2 regions of the Pedococcus bigeumensis genome follow, and region 1 is predicted to be linked to the other one. Evidence: predicted binding sites of a transcription regulator. Region 1 holds the regulator's gene; the other holds the start of a gene.
What was found. Region 1 encodes HspR, which represses chaperone genes until heat shock. Its sites were predicted from a motif close to AAGTTGAGTCNNNNNGACTCAACTT; they were not measured.
Positions count from the first base shown of each region.

Region 2: the regulator HspR is predicted to act here: its motif matches at 4,207-4,231, upstream of ABD262_RS00215 (ATP-dependent Clp protease ATP-binding subunit).

Region 1 is NZ_BAAAQS010000003.1:738,031-746,516, reverse strand. It holds gene ABD262_RS14095 (right-handed parallel beta-helix repeat-containing protein) at 1-1,162, shown strand, start outside; gene ABD262_RS14090 (ribonuclease E inhibitor RraB) at 1,291-1,563, opposite strand; gene ABD262_RS14085 (ImmA/IrrE family metallo-endopeptidase) at 1,612-1,974, opposite strand; gene ABD262_RS14080 (helix-turn-helix domain-containing protein) at 2,015-2,362, opposite strand; gene ABD262_RS14075 (helix-turn-helix domain-containing protein) at 2,551-2,811, shown strand; gene ABD262_RS14070 (heat shock protein transcriptional repressor HspR) at 2,928-3,404, opposite strand; gene ABD262_RS14065 (DnaJ C-terminal domain-containing protein) at 3,410-4,420, opposite strand; gene grpE (nucleotide exchange factor GrpE) at 4,540-5,169, opposite strand; gene dnaK (molecular chaperone DnaK) at 5,166-7,064, opposite strand; gene ABD262_RS14050 (hypothetical protein) at 7,196-7,723, opposite strand; gene ABD262_RS14045 (SGNH/GDSL hydrolase family protein) at 7,766-8,486, opposite strand, start outside.
Region 2 is NZ_BAAAQS010000001.1:37,060-45,545, reverse strand. It holds gene ABD262_RS00225 (amino-acid N-acetyltransferase) at 1-179, opposite strand, end outside; gene ABD262_RS00220 (LCP family protein) at 172-1,353, opposite strand; gene ABD262_RS00215 (ATP-dependent Clp protease ATP-binding subunit) at 1,531-4,053, opposite strand; gene ABD262_RS00210 (hypothetical protein) at 4,271-4,783, opposite strand; gene paaK (phenylacetate--CoA ligase PaaK) at 4,866-6,143, opposite strand; gene ABD262_RS00200 (S1C family serine protease) at 6,244-7,119, shown strand; gene ABD262_RS00195 (AAA family ATPase) at 7,144-8,181, shown strand; gene ABD262_RS00190 (DUF58 domain-containing protein) at 8,160-8,486, shown strand, end outside.

The DNA of each region.
Region 1 (8,486 bases):
CGCGACGTCGACCCTCTACCTGGGGAGCAACCCCACCGGGCAGGCCGTGCGCGCAGCCACCCTCAACCACGCGATGAGCATCCGCGCGGCCGGCGTGGTCGTCCGCGGCATCGGGGTCCGTCGCTACGCCCCCAGCATCTGGCACGTCGGCGCCGTCACGGTGGAGCAGCCGAGCGCGCGGATCGAGAACGTCAGCATCCTCGACTCGGCCACGATCGGGCTCGGCGTCATCGCCTCCGACGCCGTCGTGAACCGGACCACCATCCAGCGGGCCGGCATGCTCGGCCTGCACATCGCCACCGCCGACCGCTTCCAGCTGCTCAACAGCCGGGTGGACAGCAACGACTGGGAGCGGTTCAACCCGGCCCCGGTGGCGGGTGGCATCAAGGCGAGCCGCACCCGTGGGGTGCTCATCAAGAACAGCTCCGTCTCGAACAACCTCGGTCACGGCTACTGGTCCGACGTGTCCATCTACGACACCAAGCTGATCAACAACAACTTCGTCAAGAACGTGGCGACGGGCATCTTCCTGGAGATCTCAGCTCGCGGCACGATCGTCAACAACCTGGTCGACGGCAACGGCGCCGAGGGCATCAAGATCAACAACACCAGCACCGTGTCGATCTACAACAACACGGTGGTCCGCAACGCGCGTCCGATCAACATCGTGCAGGACCCGCGCACCCCGGCCAACACGTCGTACGGCCACGACTACCGCTACAACGAGCCCGAGATGACCTGGCTGGTCGGCCCGGTGACGGTGCGCAACAACGTGATCGGCCTGCCCAACTCCAAGGCCAACTGCGTCTTGTGCGTCGAGGACTACACCTACAAGCGCACGGCGGCCCAGATGGGCGTGACGAGCAACGGCAACGTGTTCAACCGGGTCAACGCGGGCGACCCCGACTGGCTGACCGTCTGGAGCCGGGGCACCGCCATCAACCCGGGCATCTACGGCACCCTGCCCGCGCACCGCAGCGGCACCGGTCAGGACAAGTCGAGCCTGGCGTACGACGGGTTCTACGCCATCTCGTCGACCGGCCACCTGTCCGGCACGGCCCAGGCCAAGGCAGGCAGCGTCGCCGTCGGCCTCCCGTCGGCACTGGCCAGCCTGTCCGGCCAGACCGCGGGCGCCAAGTGGCTGGGCGTCTGGGGTCGCTGACCCAGGGCAGCACGCGAGAGGGACCGGCACCCACTGGTGCCGGTCCCTCTCGCGTTGCCTGCTCGACCACCGACCCGGTGTGCCCGGGCTCCCGCGGGAGCCCTCGAGGTCGGGCGTGGCGCGCGCGGTCAGGTCGGCGGGATGGGATCCGGGTCGTACCAGCCGCCATGCTCCTCGGCCAGCGCGCTGAACCGGTCACGGAGCCCGGTCTCGACCGGGCCGGACTCGTCGGCGACCATCTCCTCGACGACGTGCACGGCCCACTCGTGGTCCTCGGAGTCGTCCTCCCCGGCCAAGGCTTCGCGGACGGCCCGGACCTCGGAGAATCCCTCGTGGGCCAGCTCGGCAGCCACGTCGTCGGCGGTCTCACGGTCGGGAAAAACCAGCAGGTGCTCACTCACAGGACGAGTATGCCGCGCGGGCGGGACGAGTCTGCCGCGCGGGCGGGGTCAGTCGGCCCACCGGCAGGCGCGCCGCAGCCGGGCGCGCTCGGCGGGCGCGGCATGGGTGAGCCGGAACCGCACCCACCGCTCGGGCACCTTCATGTGCCAGACGAAGTCGTCCCAGTCGCTGGCGAGGGAAAGACGTCGCTCCATGACGTCCAGTGGCATGGCCCGTCGGGCCGCCTCGCGCTCGACCCTGCGCTCGATGGCGGAGGCCGCCCAGCCGGCGCACTCGACGTCGCCACGCTCGGCGTGGACCAGCTCGTGCCACAGCGAGCACCGCTCCTCCTCGAGGCTGCGACCCGAGCGCAGCACGATCGCCCGACGGCCGTGGTAGTAGCGACCGGGCTCGGCGATGGGTTGGCGCACGAGCACCACATCGCGCATCCCGCCCAGCACTGCCCAGGGGTCAGGAACCCCGGATGCGCCGCTCGATGGCGTCAAGCCTGCTCCTCACGTCGTCGATCAGGGCCAGGACCTCCTCGTCGCTGACCCCGGACCGGACCCGCTGGCCCGGAGCGTTCACGAAGCCACCATCCTGCGGCGACCCACCGACAGGCTCACCCCGGTCGTCCAGCCCGAGCACCTCGAGCACCTTGGCCCGCTTGACGTCCTGCACGCCGAGCCCGTCCTCCACGCGCTTCCACGTGATCGAGGAGATGCGAGCCTCCCTGGCGGCCTGTTCCTTGCTCCACCCGTGACTGAGGCGGGCACGTTCGACACGGTGGCCGAGGCGTTCGAGCTGCTCACGATTCATGCTGCGCATCTTGCCAGTCACACCCAGTCACTTCTAGTCCTGCTCAGTCACGTTTCCCCCCGCGCCCCCACCAGTTCGGGCGCTGCACGGCGGGCGCCGCCGAGCCCCCGGCGAGGGCGATCGCTCGTTCCGGGGACCCCTGTGCACAACTCTTGCCGGACCACGCGTTCATGGCTAGATTCATGGCCATGTCTAGGGAAACACCGTCAAATGGCGCGATCGAGGTCCATGGCTACGCACTGCGCGTCATCCGCCGCGCCAGGGGGCGAGCAGTCACCGACCTCGCCGCGGCCCTGGAGGTCGACCCCTCGTACATCAGGCACCTCGAGACCGGCAGCAAGCTCCGGGTCAGCCCAGAGGTCTACGCCGCACTGCTGCGCGAGCTGCAGATCGAGGACTACCGGGCCCTGCTGGCCACCGCCCCCCTGCGCGACGAGGTGTCTGCGTGAGGTGCCCCGCCGAGGTGCCCGACTGACCTGCCCGGCCCCCCAAGCGCCGGCGCATGCCGAGAGCCCCACCCGGTGACGGGGTGGGGCTCTTGGCGTGCCGTGAGATCAGTGGTGCTTCACCGTGGCTCAGTGGTCGCGCGGTGGTGGCTCGGCCGCCACACCACCAGGGCCTGCGAGCGCTGCAGCCGGGGGCGCTGTCCGGCCCGTACCGCGATCACGTCGCCCGAGGGGCCGACCGCGAAGACCCGGGAGGCGGGTCGTGACGGGGACGCGAGCCGCGAGCGTTCCAGCTCGTCGGTGAGCTCGAGCACCCGGCTGCGCAGCGCCGTCACCTGGTTCTCGAGCTCCAGGATGCGCCGGATGCCGGCGAGGCTGACACCCTCTTCCTGCGACAGTCGCTGCACCTCCCTGAGCATCGCCACGTCGCGTCCGGAGTAGCGCCGACCGCCACCGCGGGTCCTCGACGGGCTGACCAGGCCGAGCCGGTCGTACTGCCGCAAGGTCTGCGCGTGCATGCCGGCCAGGGTGGCCGCGACGGAGATGACGAAGACCGGGGAGTCGTCGTCGGGGGAGAATGCACGGACGTCGGCCACGACCGTCACCGCCTCGCGTTCGCGAAGAGCTCGGCCCGGGGGTCGAACCCCTTGTCGAGGGTCTGCAGGGTCTCGACCGCGGCCATCGCCTCGTCGGACAGTCGCTGGGGCACCACGACGCTGACCTTCGCCAGCAGGTCACCCGGCTTGCCCTTCAGCGGCACGCCGCGGCCCTTGATCCGCAGGACCCTGCCACTGGGGGTGCCCGGGGCGATGCGCACCTTGACGCTGGACCCGTCGAGGGTCGGCACGGCCACCGTGGCGCCGAGGGTCGCCTCGGCGAACGTCACGGGAAGCTCGAGGGTCAGGTTGTCGCCCTCCCGAGCGAAGACGGGGTGCTTCTCGACCGCGACGGTGAGGATGAGGTCGCCCGCGGGCGCACCCGAGTCGCCCGGCTGCCCCTTGCCGCGCAGGCGGATCTTCTGACCGTCCTTGACCCCGGCCGGGATGCGGGTCGTGATCTGGCCACCACCGGTGGTGCCGAGGGTGACGGTGGCACCCTCGACGGCATCGCGGAACGACAGGCTCGTGCGGGCCGTCAGGTCCGCGCCCTTGCGCGGACCCTGGGGTGCGCGGAACCCGGCGCCCCCGTAGGCGGGACCGCCGCCTCCTCCGAACATCCCCCCGAGGAGGTCCTCGAGGCTGGGCTCACCGCCGCCACCGGTCGAGTAACGGACCCGGGGGCCGCCGCGGCCCCCGCCCCCGAACATGGTGGAGAACACGTCGTCGAAGCCGGCCGCGCCACCACCGGGCCCACCGGCGGTGAACCGGGCGCCACCCCGGGCCATCTGGCGGACCGCGTCGTACTCACGGCGCTTCTCGGGGTCGGACAACACCGAGTTCGCCTCGCCCACGTCCTTGAACCGCTGCTCGGCAGCGGCGTCCCCCGCGTTCTGGTCGGGGTGGTGGGCACGAGCGAGCTTGCGGTAGGCCTTCTTGATCGCCGCCTGGTCGGCGTCCTGGGGGACGCCGAGGATCGCGTAGAAGTCCTTCTCGAACCAGTCCTGGCTAGCCATGTCGGCATCCTCCTTCCTGCCTCGTCCTGGTGGCGCCCGGTCCGCCGGTCCGGCCCGCGCCGGTGGCGCGGGTCGGATCGGCGGCCGGGGCGTGGGTCATGCTGGAGATGATGCTGCCGTCACTCGGGATCGGCCACGGCGACGCGCGCCGCCCGCAGGATCTGCTCGCCGGCGCGGTAGCCGGGCTGAAGCACCTGCACCACGGTGGTCGAGTCGGTCGGCTGCACCGAGCCGTCCTGGGGCCACGCGGTGTGCATCAGGGCCTCGTGCAGGTTCGGGTCGAACTGCTCGCCGGCCGCGCCGTAGCGCTCCAGCCCGAACTTGCCGAGGGTCGACTCCAGCTTGTCGGCGATCGCCGAGAACGGGCCGTCGACCAGGTCGCCGTGCTCCCTCGCGGCGTGGATGTCGTCCAGCACCGGGAGCAGCGCCTCGATCACCGACTGGGCGGCGCGCTCCTGCACGACCGCCCGGTCCCGGTCGACGCGACGCTTGTAGTTGACGTACTCCGCCTGGAGCCGCTGGAGGTCGGCCAGCCGCTCCCCCGCCAGCACCGTGTCGGGGTGGAGGTCGGCCGAGTCCGACGGCTGCTCGCCAGCCGCCTCGGTGGCGTCACCGGGGTGCTGGGGGCCGTCAGCCTCGTCGAGGATGTCGCCCTGCAGCGGAGCCGCCGCGGGGGCGGTGGGCGCGGCGGTCTCGCCGGCGCCCACCACCTCCTCGACACCGTCAGGCATGGGGGCCTGGTCGGTCACTTCTTCTCCTCGTCGTCCTCGACGACCTCGGCGTCCACGACGTCGTCGTCGGACGCACCCGCGTCAGTGGAGCCGGCGCCGTCGGACGCCGCACCGTCACCGGAGGTGCCGGCCTGCTCGGACTCGGCCGCCGCGGCATACATCGCGGTGCCCAGCTTCTGCGACTCCTCGGAGAGCTTCGAGGTCTTGGCCGAGATGTCCTCGGGCGTCGCGCCCGACTCCGGCTTCAGGGCCTCCTTGAGGTCCGCGAGCGCGGCGTCGACGTCGCCACGGCCGTCGGCCGGGAGCTTGTCGGCGTTGTCGCCGAGGAACTTCTCGGTCGAGTAGACGAGGTTCTCGGCGGTGTTGCGGGCCTCGGTCTCCTCGCGACGCTTCTTGTCCTCGTCGGCGTGGGCCTCGGCCTCCTTGATCATCCGCTCGATGTCCTCCTTGGCGAGGGCCGAGCCACCGGAGATGGTGATCTTCTGCTCCTGGCCGGTGCCGCGGTCCTTGGCGGAGACGTTGACGATGCCGTTGGCGTCGATGTCGAAGGTGACCTCGACCTGCGGCACGCCGCGCGGGGCGGGTGCGATGCCGCTGAGCTCGAAGGTGCCCAGCTGCTTGTTGTGCTGCGCGATCTCACGCTCGCCCTGGAAGACCTGGATCAGCACGCTCGGCTGGTTGTCCTCAGCGGTCGAGAACACCTCGGAGCGCTTGGTCGGGATGGCCGTGTTGCGCTCGATGAGCTTGGTGAACAGGCCACCCTTGGTCTCGATGCCGAGCGACAGGGGCGTGACGTCGATGAGCAGGACGTCCTTGCGCTCACCCTTGAGGACACCGGCCTGCAGGCTCGCGCCCACGGCGACGACCTCGTCGGGGTTGACGCCCTTGTTGGGCTCCTTGCCACCGGTGAGCTCCTTGACGAGGGTGCTCACGGCGGGCATGCGGGTCGAGCCACCGACGAGGACCACGTGGTCGATGTCGGCCAGCGCGATGCCGGCGTCCTTGATGACGTTGTGGAACGGCTGGCGGGTCCGGTCGAGCAGGTCCTTGGTCAGCTGCTCGAACTGGGCGCGGCTGATCGTCTCCTCGAGGTGGATCGGGCCGTTCTCGGACATCGAGAGGTACTGCATCGACACGTTGGTGCTGGTCGAGGAGGAGAGCTCCTTCTTGGCCTGCTCCGCCGCGTCGCGCAGCCGCTGCATCGCGATCTTGTCCTTGGACAGGTCGACGCCGGAGGTGTTCTTCACCGTGGTGAGGAGGTGGTTGACGATGCGCTCGTCCCAGTCGTCGCCACCGAGCTGGTTGTCACCGCTGGTCGCGCGGACCTGGATCGTCGAGAAGCCGTCCTCCGGGTCCTTGCCGACCTCGAGGAGGGACACGTCGAAGGTGCCACCACCGAGGTCGAAGACGAGGATGAGCTCGTCCTCCTTGCCCTTGTCGAGGCCGTACGCGAGCGCTGCGGCGGTGGGCTCGTTGATGATGCGCAGGACGTTGAGGCCCGCGATCTCACCGGCCTCCTTGGTGGCCTGGCGCTCGTGGTCGTCGAAGTAGGCGGGGACGGTGATGACGGCATCGGTCACGTCCTCACCGAGGTAGGACTCGGCGTCGCGCTTGAGCTTCTGCAGGATGCGGGCGCTGATCTCCTGCGCGGTGTAGGTCTTGCCGTCGATCTCGGGCGACTTCCAGTCGGTGCCGATGTGGCGCTTGACGGAACGGATCGTCCGGTCGACGTTGGTGACGGCCTGGCGCTTGGCGATCTCGCCGACCAGCACCTCACCGCCCTTGGAGAACGCCACCACGGACGGGGTCGTGCGACCGCCCTCCGCGTTGGCGATGATCGTCGGCTCCCCGCCCTCGAGGACGGCGACGGCCGAGTTGGTGGTACCGAGGTCGATGCCGACCGCACGTGCCATGGGAAATCTCCTGTTGCGTTGGGGTTGAGTTGCCTGCACTCAAGTTAGGAGCAGAGCTGCCGGGTGGCAAATCCGAGCGCCAAACTTGCGTTCACTCGGCTCAACTTCGTGCGGGAGGAGATTGTTCCCGGTCAGTCCTCGCCGCGCGCGACCCCGTGCCAGTAGGCGGCGATCTCGCTGCCCTCGCGCAGCACAGCATCCGGCTGCGGCGGCGCGGGCCAGAGCTGGAGCAGGTAGCGGTCGGGGGCGACCTCGTCCTCCTCGGGGGTGTCGAGCTCCTGCCCCTCGTCCATCGCGGCCACGCAGTAGCGGGCCCGGTGCCACCCGGACTGCGGGATGGTGCAGCCGTACGCGCTCTCGAAGGTCGCGATCGTCAGGTCGGGCGTGGACAGGTCGACCGACACCTCGACGACGTCCTCCCACTCCTCGTCCACCGCCGGGGCGTCCTCGCTCCAGGTGACGACGAGGGGCACCTCACCGGTGTGCAGACCCGTGACCATGCCGAGCTGGTGCGGGACCTGCGCGCCCACGAGCCCGTTGGCCTGCCCCCGGCGGGCCGCGATCAGGTCGTCGGACTCGTCACCGCTGCCGTCGGGGTCGGAGTAGAGGTCGATGAAGCCGTAATGGACGTCGACGAGACCTGCGAACACCTCGGGCATGCGGCCAGCCTCTCGCGCCGCGTCGCGTCGAGGCAATCCGGGTCAGCGGGTGCGGGGCGCGAGGAACCGGGTCAGCGAGTCGCCCCAGGCCGCCCAGCCGGCCGGGTTGGGGTGGTAGACCTCGGCCTGCCGCCCGCCCCTGGTGCCGAACCCGACGAACCACGGGTCGGCCTTCGCCCCGGCCGCCGGCTTCGCGCCGAGCTCGTGACCGGCGAACACCGTGGCGGCGGACGTGTCGAGGTAGGTGCGCTCCCGCCCCGGGGCGGACGCCCGGACGGCGTCGACGGCCTCCTGCTGCACCGCCGTGCCGGCCCTCCCCAGCGCGCGGATCCCCCGGTTCGCGTCGTAGCCGCCCTGCTCCACCAGCGGCCGGTCGGGCGCCAGGAGGGGGTAGCTGCGCAGGACGAGGGTCGCGTCCGGCCGCATCCGCGACCGCACCTGCGTGAGCGCGGCGGTCAGGTCGGTGCGCAGCCGGGGCAGCTGTGCCCACGCCCGCTGTATGCCGTCGGCGCAGCCACCGTCGGCGGTGCCGGTGCCGAACAGGAAGCACTGGACGACGATCGTGCCGAACCCGACGTCGTTGCCTCCGATGGTCAGCACCACCACGTCCGCGGTCCGGTCCACCGCGTCGACCTGGGCGGGGCGGGACTGGTCGCGGGCGTGGGTCAGGTCCGCCACGACGGCCCCGCTGCACGAGACGTCCACGACCGCGGCCCGCACCTGCGCGGCATACCGGCGTCCTGCGCTCTGGGGGGTGCGGAAG
Region 2 (8,486 bases), on a different contig from region 1:
ACCCCGTCCTGCTCGGCGACCCGGAACTGCTGGAGCGCCTCGTAGTAGGTCACGGCGTCCTTGGACACCAGGACCCGGGAGTCCGCGTGCGGGCGGACGATCTCGCGGATCGTCCGGATGTCACTCGTGCGCGCCGCCCGGATCGTGACCGGTCCGGCGGGGGTCGCAGGGTCAGGCACGGAGGTGGCCGTCCTTCATGTCCGAGAAGATCGACCTCGCCCCCGAGCCGAGCAGCACCACGGACTGGCCCTCGCGGGTGCCGATCGCTCCGGGCACGACCTTGTTGGGCACCGGGGCCCCGGTGTTCACGTACAGGCTGGCGCACAGGTTGAGGACCTCGCCGACGGTGAGGTCGGTGCTCAGGTGGGGTCCCATCTTCGACAGCAGGCCGGCCAGGGCTCCCGGCCCCGCCTTGCGCGCCATCATCATGCCGGCCTTGATCAGCGCGCCCTGGTTCGCGGACCGGCCGAAGTCGCCGTTGGGGAGGTGCTTGCGCTCCCGGGCCAGCGCGAGCGCGTGCTTGGCGTCGAGCTTGTTCGTGCCGGGCTTGACGATCCGGAAGCCGTCGACGCTCTGCAGCGACCGCGACGCGACGAAGACGATGCCGCCGAGGCTGCGCACCATCGCCCGGAAACCCTTGAAGCCGGTGATGACGTAGCCGTCGATCTTGACCCCGCTGGCCCGCTCGATCGTCTTGACCTGACCGGCGACGCCGCCGAAGACGAGGGCGGCGTTGACCTTGCTGTTGCCCCCGGACGACAGCGGCACCCAGGAGTCGCGCGGGATCCCGACCAGGCCCCCCACGCCCTTCCTGGCGTCGACCCCGATGATGTGGAGCGCGTCGCCGCGGCACTTGGTCACCGGCTGCGGGTTGCGGGCGTCGGAGCCGATCGCGAGGATCCGCATGGTCGGGAACGGCGGACGGTAGACCGACAACGACGGCCACCAGCCCCCGACGACCTTCCAGGTCTTGTCCTTGACGAGCAGCGTGAGGTCCTTGCCCTGCACCACGGTCGCGATCGGCGAGCCCTGCCAGGTGCCGGTGGAGCCGGTCACCGTCACGGCGGAGGTGCGGGTCTTGCGCTTGCCCAGCGCCGCGCCCACGCTGGCGGTGGTCACGGCCACGTCGCCCCCGAGGTAGAGCGCGGTCAGCGCCGACAGCAGGTCGGCGGGCAGCCCGGCGCCGGTCACCTTCGGCGCTGCCGTGGTGGCGCCGGTCGTCGTGGACGGCGTCGGGGCGCTGCTGGTGGTGGGGGGCTGCTCGGGTTTGTCGCCCGTGCAGGCGGCGACGGTCAGGGGGGCGGCGAACAGCCCGAGGAGGACCGTCCGGCGGGGAAGCGAGGACTCAGACACGCGCTCCAATGTATGCCGCGACCCACCGAGGTCGCGCAACGGTCCGACATTCGCGGCATACCCGCTGGTCAGCGAGAGGCCTCGGGGCCGTGTGGAGACCGACCGACGACGAAGGCGAGGTATGCCGCGTGGTGACCACGCGGCATACCTCGCCTCGATCGTGCCTTGGGTGGGGCCTCAGCCGGCGTCGGCGGAGTCGCCCACCGTCTCCACGACCGGGAGCTCGATGCTGCCCGGGTGCGGGGTGCCGACGAAGGTGAACGTGCCGCTCTTGCCCTCGCCCTCGGCTCCGACGAGCACCAGCTCGCCGGCCTTGAGCTCGCCGTAGAGGATCTTCTCGGACAGGACGTCCTCGATCTCGCGCTGGATGGTGCGACGCAGCGGTCGCGCACCGAGCACGGGGTCGTAGCCCTTCTTGGCCAGGACGTTCTTGGCCTCGATGGTGAGCTCGATGCCCATGTCCTTGTCCTTGAGCCGCTTGTCCAGCTTGGCGATCTCGAGGTCGACGATGGCGACGATCTCCTCCTGCGTGAGCTGGGGGAAGACGATGATGTCGTCGACCCGGTTGAGGAACTCGGGGCGGAAGTGCTGCTTGAGCTCGTCCGTGACCTTGTTCTTCATGCGGTCGTAGTCGCTGCGGGTGTCCGCGCCGGCCGAGAAGCCGAGCGAACCCTTGGTGATGTCTCGCGTGCCGAGGTTGGTCGTCATGATGATGACGGTGTTCTTGAAGTCGACCATCCGACCCTGGGAGTCGGTGAGGCGGCCGTCCTCGAGCACCTGCAACAGCGTGTTGAAGATGTCGGGGTGGGCCTTCTCGACCTCGTCGAACAGCACGACGGAGAACGGCTTGCGGCGGACCTTCTCGGTGAGCTGGCCGCCCTCTTCGTAGCCGACGTAGCCGGGAGGCGAGCCGAAGAGCCGCGAGACCGTGTGCTTCTCGGAGAACTCCGACATGTCGAGCTGGATGAGGCTGTCCTCGTCGCCGAACAGGAACTCGGCGAGCGTCTTGGCGAGCTCGGTCTTACCGACACCGGTCGGACCGGCGAAGATGAACGAGCCGCCGGGACGACGCGGGTCCTTCAGACCCGCACGGGTGCGACGGATCGCCTGGGACATCGCCTTGATGGCGTCGTCCATGCCGACCACGCGCTTGTGCAGCTCGTCCTCCATGTGGAGCAGTCGGCTCGACTCCTCCTCGGTGAGCTTGAAGACCGGGATGCCGGTGCTGGCAGCCAGGACCTCGGCGATGAGCTCCTCGTCGACCTCGGCCACGACGTCCATGTCGCCGGACTTCCACTGCGTCTCGCGCTCCGCCTTGGCGGCGAGCAGCTTCTTCTCGTCGTCACGCAGGCTGGCGGCCTTCTCGAAGTCCTGGCCGTCGATGGCCGACTCCTTCTCCAGCCGCACGGCCGCGATCTTCTCGTCGAACTCGCGCAGGTCCGGCGGTGCGGTCATCCGGCGGATGCGCAACCGCGCGCCCGCCTCGTCGATGAGGTCGATCGCCTTGTCCGGGAGGAACCGGTCGTTGATGTAGCGGTCGGCGAGGTTGGCCGCGGAGACGAGGGCGCCGTCGGTGATGGACACCCGGTGGTGCGCCTCGTAGCGGTCGCGCAGGCCCTTGAGGATCTCGATCGCGTGGCTGAGCGTGGGCTCGGCGACCTGGATCGGCTGGAACCGGCGCTCGAGGGCCGAGTCCTTCTCGATGTGCTTGCGGTACTCGTCGAGCGTGGTGGCGCCGATGGTCTGGAGCTCACCGCGGGCCAGCATCGGCTTGAGGATGCTGGCGGCGTCGATCGCACCCTCGGCGGCACCCGCACCCACGAGGGTGTGGATCTCGTCGATGAACAGGATGATGTCGCCGCGGGTGCGGATCTCCTTGAGGACCTTCTTCAGCCGCTCCTCGAAGTCACCGCGGTAGCGGCTGCCTGCGACGAGCGCGCCGAGGTCGAGGGTGTAGAGCTGCTTGTCCTTGAGGGTCTCGGGCACCTCGCCCTTGACGATGTCCTGGGCCAGGCCCTCGACGACGGCGGTCTTGCCGACGCCGGGCTCACCGATCAGCACGGGGTTGTTCTTGGTGCGGCGGGACAGCACCTGCATGACCCGCTCGATCTCCTTCTCACGCCCGATGACCGGGTCGAGCTTGCCCTCGCGGGCCGCCATCGTGAGGTTGCGGCCGAACTGGTCGAGCACGAGCGACCCCGCGGGGGTGCCCTCCTGCTGGACGTTGCCGGCGAGGCCGGCGCCCGAGCCGCCCTCCTTGCCCTGGTAGCCGGAGATGAGCTGGATGACCTGCTGCCGCACGCGGTTGAGGTCGGCGCCCAGCTTGACGAGGACCTGGGCGGCGACGCCCTCGCCCTCGCGGATCAGGCCGAGCAGGATGTGCTCGGTGCCGATGTAGTTGTGGCCGAGCTGCAGCGCCTCGCGCAGGCTCAGCTCGAGGACCTTCTTCGCCCGCGGCGTGAAGGGAATGTGGCCGCTCGGGGCCTGCTGCCCCTGGCCGATGATCTCCTGCACCTGCTCGCGGACCGACTCCAGCGAAATGCCGAGGCTCTCCAGAGCCTTGGAGGCGACGCCTTCACCCTCGTGGATGAGACCGAGCAGGATGTGCTCCGTGCCGATGTAGTTGTGGTTGAGCATGCGCGCTTCTTCCTGCGCGAGCACGACCACCCGACGGGCCCGGTCGGTGAACCGTTCAAACATCTTCTGCTCCTGCCTATCGAGATCACCTCGATGCTATCCGTGCGACGCGGACCCGGCGTGTGCCTTCCGTGGACCGATACCTGATCGGGACGAAAAAGGACTCTGTCGTACGACTCGTTGGGGGCAACGCGGGGCGCTCCCCCACTGTTCCCTACCCTGAGCCGGGTCGGCTCATGTTCGCCGTGGGCGGACGCGCGGGTATGCCGCGCGACCGGCTTCAGGCCGCCGGGCCCTTCTTGCGCACCTCGTCGACGTGGGCCATCGCCTCGCGGAGCTCGCCGAGCCAGCTGTCGGACTTCTCGCCGACGAGCTTGACGCACCAGGCCAGCGCCTCGGAGCGGGACTTGGCCACCCCGGCCTCCACGAGGGTGTCGAGCACCTGGCGCTCGGACTGGCGCAGCCGCGTCATGACGGGGGCCGCCAGGTGGGTGAAGAGGGCCTCGGTCTCGCCGACCCGCACGCCCCACGACACCTTGCGGCCGCTGAGGTGCTCGAGCTCCCGCGCGATCTCGATGCGCCGCTCGCGGGTGTCCTCGCGGAAGGACTTGATCCGGCCGCGCGCGGCGATGGCGCGGTCGGTGTCGTCGGTGTCGTCACCGAGCTCGGGCTCGGCGAGGTCTCCGATGATGATGAGCTCGTCGCGGTCGCGGGTGACCTCGACGGGGCCGGTGAACCAGTCAGTGGGGAGCCGGCCGGCCAGCCAGGCTTCCGCAGTGGTCTTCGTTGTCATGTAATGATGATTACACCGTTGCAGCGACAAGGGAACGGTTGTCCGCTGACGGCGAACTGGCACTGGGGCGCGGGCATTGGGGTCAGCGGGGCCGCTGGTCGCTGATCCGCTTGGCCTTGCCGAGGGAGCGCTCGAGGGCGTGCGGGTCGAGGACCTCCACCCGGATCGTGACGCCGACCCGGTCCTTGACCTTCGTGCGCAGGGCGGACGCCATCGCGTCCCGCTGCTCGGGCGTGGAGTCGGTGGCCGCAGCCTCGACCTGCACCGTCAGCTCGTCCATCCGCCCCGGGCGGGTGAGGACGCAGAGGTAGTGCGGGGTCAGGCCCTCGATGCCCAGCAGGTGCTCCTCGATCTGCGAGGGGAAGACGTTGACCCCACGCACGATCATCATGTCGTCGCTGCGCCCGGTGATCTTCGCCATCCTGCGGAACTGCGGGTGGGCGGTCCCCGGCAGCAAGGAGGTGAGGTCCCGCGTGCGGTACCGGACCACCGGCATGGCCTGCTTGGTGAGCGACGTGAAGACGAGCTCGCCCTCCTGCCCGTCGGGGAGGACCTCGCCGGTGATGGGGTCGACCACCTCGGGGTAGAAGTGGTCCTCCCAGATGTGCAGCCCGTCCTGCGTCTCCCCCGACTCCTGCGACACCCCGGGGCCGATCACCTCGGAGAGCCCGTAGATGTCGACGGCCCGGATGTTGCTGCGGCGCTGGACCTCCTCGCGCATCTGCTCGGTCCAGGGCTCGGCACCGAAGATCCCGATCTCGAGGGAGGTGGTCTTCGGGTCGACGCCCTGCGCCTCCATCTCGTCGAGGATGGCGAGGAAGTACGACGGGGTGACCATGATGACGCGGGGCCGGAAGTCCAGGATGAGCTGCACCTGCCGCTCCGTCATCCCACCGCTGACCGGCACGACGGTGCAGCCGAGTCGCTCCGCGCCGTAGTGGGCGCCCAGCCCGCCGGTGAACAGGCCGTAGCCGTAGACGACGTGCAGCAGGTCGCCGGGGCGACCGCCGGCCGCCTCGATGGAGCGCGCCATCACCTCTGCCCACATGTCGATGTCGTCGCGGGTGTAGCCCACGACCGTCGGCTTGCCCGTGGTGCCGCTCGACGCGTGCACCCGGACCACCTGCTCGCGCGGGACCGCGAACATGCCGAACGGGTAGTTGTCCCGCAGGTCCGCCTTGGCGGTGAACGGGAAGCGCGCGAGGTCGGCCAGGTCCTCGAGGTCCTCGGGCCGCACCCCGGCGGCGTCGAAGGCGGCCCGGTAGTGCGGCACGTTCCGGTAGGCGTGGGACAGGCTCCAGCGCAGCCGCGCGAGCTGGAGCGCGCGCAGTTCCTCGACGGTGGCGACGACGTTGTCCATGTCCGGCAATCTACGACGACGGTAGGAGGCAACCTGAGAGTTGCCCGTGAAATCCAGACACCCGTATCGCGGGGGGATGATCGGACGTACGCTCCCAAAGGTGGACCGGCTGGGCTCGCCCCTCGTCGTCGATCCGCCCCAGGGGGTGGCCGACGAGACCTCGCGCGCCCCGGGTGGTCGCCTGACCCGGCTGGTCCGGCTCCCGCGACTGTGGCTGGTCGCCGCCTTCCTCGTCGTGGCGCTGCTCGCCCTGGGCACCTACGCGCTGACGCGCGGCCCCGAGACCCCGCCGATCACTGCCACCGACGTCGACAAGGCTGTCCGGGACGGCATCACCAAGGCCCAGGAGGAGGCCGCCAAGGCACCTCCCGACGCCGCCGCGGCATACCGGGCCGCCCTGCCGTCGCTCGTGACCGTCGCGACCCGGCTCACCGGCGCCAAGGGCGCGCAGCGCGGGACCGGAGCCGGCGTGGTCGTCAGCGCCGACGGCTCGGTCCTGACCGCCCTGCACGTCGTCGACGGGGCCGACAGCATCGAGGTGACGTTCGCGGACGGCACCTCGTCACCCGCCGGCGTCAAGGAGAAGGACAAGGCCACCGACATCGCGGTCCTCGCGCCCGAGCGCCTCCCGCAGGTGGTGGTACCCGCGGTCCTGGGTGGGGGTGCACAGGTGGGCGACCCGGTCTTTGCGCTCGGACATCCGTTGGGGCTCAACGGATCCCTCTCGGCGGGGGTGGTCTCCGCACTCGACCGCAAGATCCGGGTCGACAGCAACCAGACCCTCGAGGGCCTGATCCAGTTCGACGCAGCGGTCAACCCCGGCAACTCGGGTGGACCCCTGCTCGACAAGGGTGGCCAGGTGATCGGGATCGTCACCGGGCTGGCGAACCCCTCCGAGCAGAACTTCTTCGTCGGCATCGGCTTCGCCGTGCCCATCGCCACCGCCGGCGGCGTCGCCGGCAGTCCACCGCAGTAGCGCATCGCACCACGAGGAGAGCGCATGGAACCGCACCGCCCCGATCTCGGTCGGCAGCACCCGTTGGAGCAGGCGCTCTACGAGGTCAAGAAGACCATCGTCGGCCAGGACCTCCTGCTCGAGCGCATGCTCGTGGCGCTGCTCGCCCGTGGGCACCTGCTCGTCGAGGGGGTGCCGGGACTGGCCAAGACGATGGCGATCAAGACGCTGGCGCGGGCCGTCGGCGGTGAGTTCCAGCGCATCCAGTTCACTCCCGACCTCGTGCCGGCCGACGTCATCGGCACCCGGATCTACAACCAGAAGGACGGCGAGTTCCAGGTATCCCTCGGCCCGGTGTTCGCCAACCTCGTCCTCGCCGACGAGATCAACCGCGCCCCGGCCAAGGTCCAGAGCGCCCTGCTGGAGGTGATGCAGGAGCGCCAGGTGACCATCGGGCGCGAGACCTTCAAGGCGCCCGACCCGTTCCTCGTGATGGCGACCCAGAACCCGATCGAGTCCGAGGGCACCTACGCCCTGCCAGAGGCCCAGGTCGACCGCTTCATGCTCAAGACCCTCATCGGATACCCCACTGCCGCAGAGGAGTTCGTCGTCGTCGAGCGCATGACGACGAACCACGAGGTGGCACAGCGGGTGCTCGAGCCGGGGCAGCTGGTCGAGTTCCAGAAGCGGGCCGACGCCGTCTACGTCGACCCGGCGGTGATCGAGTATGCCGTGCGGCTGGCGAGCGCGACCCGCTCGCCCGGGTCGGTCGGCCTGCCCGACCTCGCCCGCTACCTCTCCTTCGGGGCCAGCCCGCGCGCGTCGATCAACCTGGTCCTCGCCGGGAAGGCCCTGGCCTTCCTGCGGGGCCGTGACTTCGCTCGGCCGCAGGACGTCCGCGACCTCGCCCGTGACGTGATGCGCCACCGCCTCGTGCTGTCCTACGAAGCCCTCGCCGAGGGGATCGGCCCGGACGACCTGCTCACCCCGATCCTCGACGCGGTCGGCATGCCGGACGTGCCGCTGCGCGACCGTCGACAGCCGCAGACCACCGAGACCCCATGGACGACCGGACCCCGCTGAGCACCGGACCACCCGGGTCCGGTCCGTCGACGCCGCTGACCGCCGAGCGCCTGCTCCGGCGGTTGGAGTGGCGGGTCGTGCGCCGGCTCGACGGACGGCTGCAGGGCGACTACCGGACCCTCTTCCGCGGGACCGGGATCGACTTCACCGACCTGCGCGAGTACGAGCCCGGCGACGACCTGCGGCACATCGACTGGAACGTCACGGCCCGCATGGACACGCCCTACGTGCGCGAGTACGTCGAGGACCGCGAGGTCACGGCCTGGCTGCTCCTGGACCGCTCGGCCTCGATGGGTTTCGGGCCC